DNA from 2 places in the Tatumella citrea genome. Region 2 is predicted to be linked to the other one. Evidence: predicted binding sites of a transcription regulator. Region 2 holds the regulator's gene; the other holds the start of a gene.
The links. Region 2 encodes Fur, which represses iron uptake genes when iron is present. Its sites were predicted from a motif close to ATAATAATGAGAACNACTATCAA; they were not measured.

Region 1: a site for Fur is predicted at 2,567-2,589, ahead of A7K98_RS03340 (TonB-dependent siderophore receptor). Genes of this name have one in related genera too.

What each region holds. Positions count from the first base shown of each region.
Region 1 covers NZ_CP015579.1:691,600-695,819, forward strand. Annotated here, with positions in the region: gene parE (DNA topoisomerase IV subunit B) at 1-1,329, shown strand, start outside; gene A7K98_RS03335 (DMT family transporter) at 1,419-2,336, opposite strand; gene A7K98_RS03340 (TonB-dependent siderophore receptor) at 2,628-4,220, shown strand, end outside.
Region 2 covers NZ_CP015579.1:1,290,667-1,294,886, forward strand. Annotated here, with positions in the region: gene A7K98_RS06180 (family 20 glycosylhydrolase) at 1-1,405, shown strand, start outside; gene fur (ferric iron uptake transcriptional regulator) at 1,541-1,987, opposite strand; gene fldA (flavodoxin FldA) at 2,320-2,850, opposite strand; gene ybfE (LexA regulated protein) at 2,984-3,259, opposite strand; gene ybfF (esterase) at 3,405-4,187, opposite strand.

The DNA of each region.
Region 1 (4,220 bases), 600 kb from region 2:
AAAGCAAAAGCCGTGCTCTGTCCGGGCGTAGAAATTATTTTCAACGATAAAGCAAATAACACAGAGCAACGCTGGTGTTATCAGGACGGGCTGACGGATTATCTGAAAGAAGCGGTAGATGGCCTGCCAACCTTACCTGAACAACCGTTTGTCGGTAGCTTTGCCGGCGATACTGAAGCTGTTGACTGGGCGTTACTTTGGTTACCGGAAGGCGGGGAGTTGCTGACAGAAAGCTATGTTAACCTGATTCCGACCATGCAGGGCGGAACCCATGTTAACGGTCTGCGTCAGGGACTGTTGGACGCGATGCGTAATTTCTGCGAATACCGGAATATTTTGCCACGCGGAGTCAAACTCTCGGCGGAAGATATCTGGGATCGTTGTGCCTATGTATTGTCGGTAAAAATGCAGGATCCGCAGTTTGCCGGGCAGACCAAAGAGCGTCTATCTTCCCGCCAGACAGCGGCCTTCGTTTCCGGAGTGGTTAAAGATGCTTTCAGCCTGTGGCTGAATCAGAATGTTCAGTTGGCCGAACAACTGGCTGAAATGGCCATTGCCAGTGCTCAACGACGGATGCGGGCAGCGAAAAAGGTTGTTCGTAAGAAAATTACCAGTGGTCCGGCACTGCCCGGGAAACTGGCCGATTGTACCGCGCAGGATTTGAATAAAACCGAGTTGTTCCTTGTGGAAGGTGATTCCGCCGGAGGCTCGGCAAAACAGGCCCGGGATCGTGAATATCAGGCCATTATGCCGTTGAAAGGTAAGATTCTGAACACCTGGGAAGTATCTTCCGATGAAGTGCTGGCATCGCAGGAAGTTCATGATATTTCTGTGGCGATTGGTATTGATCCGGACAGCGAAGATCTCAGCCTGTTACGCTACGGTAAGATTTGTATCCTGGCCGATGCTGACTCCGACGGACTGCATATCGCCACGTTACTGTGTGCGCTGTTCGTTCGTCATTTCCGTGCGCTGGTGAAAGGGGGGCATGTCTATGTGGCTATGCCGCCGTTGTACCGTATCGATCTTGGCAAAGAAGTCTATTATGCGCTGGATGAAGATGAGAAAGCCGGGGTTCTGGAACAACTGAAACGTAAGCGCGGTAAAGTGAACGTTCAGCGCTTTAAAGGCCTGGGTGAGATGAACCCGCTGCAGTTGCGCGAGACCACCCTTGATCCTAATACCCGCCGCCTGGTTCAGCTGACGGTCGATGATGATGATGTGGATGAAACCCTGAAAGTCATGGATATGTTGCTGGCGAAGAAACGCTCAGAAGACCGTCGTAACTGGTTGCAGGAGCGCGGTGATAAAGTCGATATCGAAGTCTAGTTGTTTGCCGGCAGACCCGTCGTCTGCCGGTAATGACCTGACGGAGCAAGCTCTGTTTAAATGCTGCTCCGCTCTGAACCGCAACAGGTTTACAGCTCGGTTAAGGTTGTTTTCGCCCGCTGTTTGTCCGGTGCCACGGTTATAAATATCACCGACAGAATAATCAACAACGATCCTGCCCACTCGGCCACACCAAACGATACTCCCAGCAATAATACTGACAGCACGGTACTGCTCAGAGGCTCAGCACAGCTCAGGATGCTGGCATTCTGGCTGCCTGTCAGAAATGCTCCTCTGAGAAACAGGCTAAACGTTAAGGCCGTTCCCACCAGAACCAGATATCCTAAAGCCAGCCAGCCGGTAGCATCCAGCTGGCGCAGATGCAGTCCCGGCAGGCAGAACGGTATCAGACAACATCCGGCGATCAGCATACTAATTCCAACCACCGGCAGGGTTCCGAACTGGCGAATCAGTCCTGACGAATAAGAAGAGTTAAATGCCGCCGCTCCGGCAGATATCAGCCCCCAGAATAGCCCCCACAAAGGAAGCTGCAATGAGGTCAGATCGCCGTGAGTCGCCATTAATACAGTACCTGCCAGCGAAGTCAGCACAGCGATAAAAATCACCAGCCCCGGCAAGGTTCTTTTGGTGAACATGGTATATAACACCAACACCACCGGGGTCAGAAACTGCAATACCGTTGCGGTTGCCGCGTTGGTTTTTTGGATGGTGATCAGAAATGAAAGCTGGACTAACAGCGTGCCAAATACACTGAAAATCAGCAGCCGTTTTAAAGTCGCGGTTTCCCGAAACATCGCCAGCGGATGATTACCCTGCAATATTCCAAGCAAGGTAAGCAGTAAACCGGCTGCCAGCAGGCGGATCATTGTCATCCCGCCGGCACTAAAATGATATGATTCAAAAAGATACTGGGCACAGACTCCTGAGCTTCCCCACAGCGTAGCGGCGAGTAAAACCAGATAGATACCCTGTCGGGATGTATTCATTGCAACCTTAGATTAAGCTGACATTAAAAAATTAAAAAAGCGTTCAATTCTATTTGTAATAAAATATTTGTTCTATTCAATAATTGCCAAAAATGGTCGGGATTTTCCATTGTAAACCACAGGTTTAACAGGTAAAACCCTTTGTATTTACTGGCTTTGCTACCGGTATCCCTCGCCCGGTTAAAGGGCTTTACGGTTTCTTTACTTTGTGTTTCAAAACGTTATTGATATTAGGAATAATTCTCATTACTATTTCTGTTCAATAATAATACACAGTAATTTTACAATTCTATGGCAAATAAATCATTGAAATACTCGCTGCTGGCATCGCTGGTAGCAGGCAGTTTTATGACTCCTCTGTCGAATGCGACAGATTCCTCAGATCAGAATATCCCGCAAAGTACCGGTGCTACGGTTAAAAAACAGACATCCGCTGAAACAAAAAAAGTAGTCACTCCTGAAGCCAAAAAAGAGGACGATGCCACCATTGTGGTGACCGGGCGGGTACAGACTTTACAGGCGCCCGGCGTATCGATCATCGATCAGGAAGCTATCAAAAAACATCCGATCCAGCGCGATGTATCTGAAATTATCCGTACCATGCCTGGCGTTAACCTGACGGGCAACTCGACCAGTGGTCAGCGCGGTAACAACCGACAGATTGATATCCGTGGTATGGGACCGGAAAATACGCTGATCCTTATCGACGGTATGCCGGTCAGCAGTAAGAACTCGGTACGTTATGGCTGGCGTGGCGAACGTGATACCCGCGGCGACAGCAACTGGGTACCTCCGGAGATGATCGATCATATCGAAGTTATTCGCGGACCTGCTGCAGCAATGTACGGTAATGGCGCTATGGGTGGGGTAGTGAATATTGTCACTAAACCGACCGGTAAAACCTGGCATGGCAGCTTTAACAGCTATTACAACGTACCGGAGCACAAACAGGAAGGTGCGACTAAACGTGAAAACTTCGATCTGAGTGGCGGACTGACCGATACTCTGACTATGCGTCTGTATGGCAACTGGAGCAAAACCCAGGCCGATGGCCAGAATATTAACGACGGCCATTCCGCAGAGCGTACAGGAAAATATGCCGGTATGGTTCCGGCCGGTCGTGAAGGGGTTATCAACAAAAATATTAACGGTGTACTGCGCTGGGAATTTGCTCCGATGCAAGCGCTGGAGTTAGATGCAGGTTACAGCCGCCAGGGTAACCTGTACGCCGGAGATACCCAGAATACCAACAGTTCAACTCTGACCAAAGCTTACTACGGTAAATCAACCAACATTATTTATCGCCAGACTCTGGCGCTTAAATATACCGGTGCGTGGGATAATGGTGTCACCACCAATAACTACATCCAGTTCGAGAAAACACGTAATACCCGTCTGAAAGAAGGTTTGTCCGGCGGATTAGAAGGGCTGTTTTCGACCACGGATGAAGGTTTTGCGACCATTAATCTGAATGATACTAATGTCCACTCAGATATTAATATTCCGATCAATGGCTGGGTGGAGCAAAATCTGACCTTTGGTGCTGAGTTTAACCATCAGGCGATGAAAGATCCGACCTCGAACACTTATGCGGCAACCTCAGAGATTGGAGGCGTATCAGAAACCAACCGCAGTGAATACAGTTCAGCAAATATCTGGGGTATCTATACCGAAGATAACATTGACCTGACCGACTCCACTAAACTGACCCCGGGTGTACGGTTAAACCATCAGTCCTATACCGGCAGTAATATCAGCCCGTCTCTGAACCTGTCTCAGGATCTGGGTGATGACTTCACTCTGAAAATGGGGATTGCCCGTGCATGGAAAGCACCAAACCTGTACCAGACTAACCCTAACTACCTGTTGTACAGCAATGGTAAC
Region 2 (4,220 bases):
TTCAATGGAGGCGAGATATAAAAAACTGATGTCGGAAGGCAGACCATTACAGGCAATGGAGTATCGCTTACAGGATGAGGGTGATAATTCTCAGGTCACCACCGTGCAGTTTTATGACAGGACCAGTTTTGTGAATCCTTGCCTGCCTTCAACCTTACGCTTCACTGAGAAGGTGATGTCGGAAATTATTCAAATGCATCGGGAGGCCGGGCAACCCCTGACCCGCTGGCATTTTGGCGGAGATGAAGCCAAAAATATCTATCTGGGGGCGGGCTATACTGATGTTGCACACCCTGAAGCAGGTAAAGGTCAGCGAAACCTCAGTCGTCAGGACCAACCCTGGGCGAAATCTGCCCGATGTGCATCGTTGGTGAAAAGCGGGCAGGTGACGAGTTTAAAGGCATTGCCTGGCTGGTTTGCTTTGCAGGTCAGTGAAATAGCGCAAAAACAAGGTCTGGAAGGGATTCAGGCCTGGCAGGACGGTCTGAAAGAGAATCGTGATAACCAACAGTTCGCCACTCCGGCTAATGCCCTGAACTTCTGGGATACTCTGTACTGGGGCGGAGCTGAATCAGTAAATGACTGGGCAGATAAAGGCTATCAGGTGATAGTTTCTAACCCGGATTATCTGTATCTGGATATGCCTTATGAAGTGAACGGCGCGGAACCTGGTTATTACTGGGCGACAAGATATAGTGATGAGCAGAAAATTTTCGGTTTTACCCCGGATAATTTGCCACAGAATGCCGAAATTTCGACAGATCGTGACGGGCAGGTATTCGCCGCCACATCAGAAGGTCACTGGCCCGGGGCTTATGGAATGTCAGCACAGGTCTGGAGTGAAGTCGTCCGTTCCGATCAGGATATGGAATACCGGTTATATCCGAGGTTATTTTCTGTTGCTGAACGTGCATGGCATAAAGCTGACTGGGAACTGGATTATCAGCAGGGCAGGCGATTTGAGAAGGGCGTAACACATCATGTCGATCTGCGACGATTGAATAGTGACTGGCAGAGATTTGCGAATCTGTTGGGTCAGTCAGTGCTTGCGCGGCTTGATGCCAGCGGTATTGCATACAGAATTCCGGTGCCGGGAGCGGAAATTCGTTCGGGTTGTTTGCTGGCAAATACATCTCTGCCAGGAATCAACGTGGAATTTTCTACTAATGGAGGCCGGCAATGGTTGCGTTATAATTCGCAGCAGGTGCCGGCGGTGAATGGTGATTTACTCGTCCGATCAGTCAGTCCGGATGGGAAACGCTTTAGCCGGAATGTGCCGTTGACCATGACAGATAACGACCAATGCTGTTTTCAGCAATGCCGTACATCAGCAACCAAACGTTGGTTACTCTCGTTTAAACGTTTTTATCATCGCTGGAGTAACAGCTGGCACAGCGAAAAGTAAGCTGGCCCGGGGGACTCTTTAATACCGAAACAGATAACAAAAAACCCGCAACGAAGTGCGGGTTTATCAGGTACAGGCTGTATTGCGGGTAGAAAATAGTCCCTTCATCGCCTGAATAATCAAAACGGATTCTGATTATTTATCGTTATGCAGTGACTCATCTTCGCGGCAATCGCCTTCGGTACAATGGCCGTACAGATACAGGCTGTGGTTCGTCAGCTTAATACCAAACCGTGAAGCGATTTCACGCTGGCGTTGTTCAATCGACTCATCACTGAACTCAATCACTTTACCGCAATCGAGGCAAATTAAATGGTCATGATGCTGTTGTTGAGTCAATTCAAAAACTGACTTACCGCCTTCGAAGTTATGGCGCGTTACAATGCCCGCGTCATCAAACTGGTTAAGCACACGATATACAGTGGCCAGGCCAATTTCTTCACCCATATCAATCAGGCGTTTGTACAAGTCTTCCGCACTGACGTGGTGGCATTCTGGTTCCTGAAGCACTTCCAGAATTTTCAGTCTCGGAAGCGTCACTTTCAGACCAGCCTTCTTCAATGCGGAGTTGTTGTCAGTCATGCAGTTTGTGTCCTGTTACTTTTGAAAAATGACTTTGGCAAGAAGCCCTGAAGTTTGGTAATGACCTTATAATTTTTAGTTCATTATAGAACTGATGCACCAAAATTGAAACTACAGCCCTTAAAACACCCCGGGTGAAATGCTCACCAGGCAAGTAACTGGCAGAGAAAACAGACAGTTCGTTGCTTTCTGTCCGGTTCAGTCTGTATACACTGAACAGATGAAAGATTCGTGTCCGTGCTGAAGAAATTAATGCGGGAACTACTGGTCATCTTAGTCATTCCCGCAGGTGCCTGAAGCTAACAGTACCACAATTCTGATGAAAAACCCTATTAAGCGTCGAGGATTTCTTTCAGTTGTAGCTCTTCTGCCACCTGGTTAACCCACTGACTAACACGTTGGCTGGTTAATTCCGGCTGGCGATCTTCATCAACGGCCAGTCCCAGGAAATGACTGTCATCAGCCAGACCTTTAGAGGCTTCGAAGTGGTAACCGGCGGTTGGCCAGTGGCCGACAATAACTGCACCGTTCGGCTCAATAATGTCGCGGATTGTGCCCAGAGCGTCACAGAAATATTCCGCATAATCTTCCTGGTCACCACAACCAAACAACGCTACCAGCTTACCGTTAAAATCAATTTCTTCCAGGGTAGGAAAGAAATCATCCCAGTCACACTGTGCTTCTCCATAGTACCAGGTTGGGATACCCAGCAGCAGAATATCGAAAGCTTCCAAATCTTCTTTGGTACTTTTAGCGATGTCGTGCACTTCAGCAACGTCTTTACCCAATTGTTTTTGGATCATTTTTGCGATGTTTTCTGTGTTGCCGGTATCGCTGCCAAAAAAGATGCCTACGATTGCCATGTGGGGATAACCTCTTGAATCTTTAGTTCAGATAATTGTAATTTCAGTACAGATATGCAGATGATAGCAGACCTGAGTAGTGTGAGAAACTTGTAAACCGGCCAGTTTTGTTCCTGAGTGCGGTTGTCCCGGGCTAGCCCTGTTTTAGTTGCGCCAGAATGATTTGTTCTATGAGCTCACTTCGACTCAGGTTTTGTTCTGCCGCCAGAGAATTCAGAGCATCGACAATGTCACTGCTCATTTTAAGTTCAACCCGCTGCAATCCACGGACTTTATCTCGTTTCAGCTGATTGCGTTTATTTATCCGCAGTTGCTCATCCCGCGAAAGCAGGCTGGTTTTGGGACGTCCCGGCCGGCGTTCGTTGGCGAACAAATCGAGCGTGGTACGATCCGTATTTTCTTTTGCCATGATTTTTGAAACTGACACCTGCGTTATATCAGATACACGCAGCAAAGTGATGAATGAATACAGTTATCATGTTAAAAGCACACGATAAAAATTTAGCGCGCAATCATACTCCAGTGCGATGAATGACGCCAATACTTATACAGCATCACTCCGGAGTTTTCGCATTCAGTGACAGGAAACGTTGTACTGCGCTGATGACTGCCTGCGGTTTTTCTGCGTGAACCCAGTGTCCAGCACCCGCAACGATATATGCTTTTGCATGAGGAAACTGTGCCAGTAATTCAGCACGATAACAGTTATCCAGGTAGGGTGAGGAGCCACCGGCAATAAACAAGGCAGGGCCAGGCCAGGCAGGGCAGGTCTCCCAGCCAGTGATAGCGGCATAATTATCCCAGAGAACCGGGACGTTAAATAACCATTCCCCCTGATGGAAGGATTTCAGCAGAAAACTGATCACCATTTCATCATTGAGAATAGGGCGCATTAATTCTGCCGCCGATTCTCTGCGTGTAACGGCAGCATCTGTCACTGCCCGCAGTGCGGCAAAAATATCATCATGTCGCCTGGCCTGATAATCCACCGGAGCGATGTCGATCATTATCAGCCGACGCACCCGCTGTGGCGCGAGAGCGGCCAGTGCCATCGCAATTTTACCACCCATTGAGTGGCCTATTACATCCACCTGTTCCAGCTGGTGGTGATCAAGCGTATCCACCATATCCCGGGCCATCGCGGCATAACTCATTTCCGTGGAACGTGGGGAGTGGCCGTGATTTCTGACATCCACCTGTAACACCCGGGTATGGGATTTCAGGCTACGAGCCAGGACTCCCAGATTGTCCAGACTGCCGAACAGGCCATGAATCAGCAGGGTCGGGGATGATTCTTCATCAATTTGTTCAGTTTGCAGACGGCTGTTTAAAATCATGGCAAAGTTCTTACAGTGGAAAGGCTTGCTTAG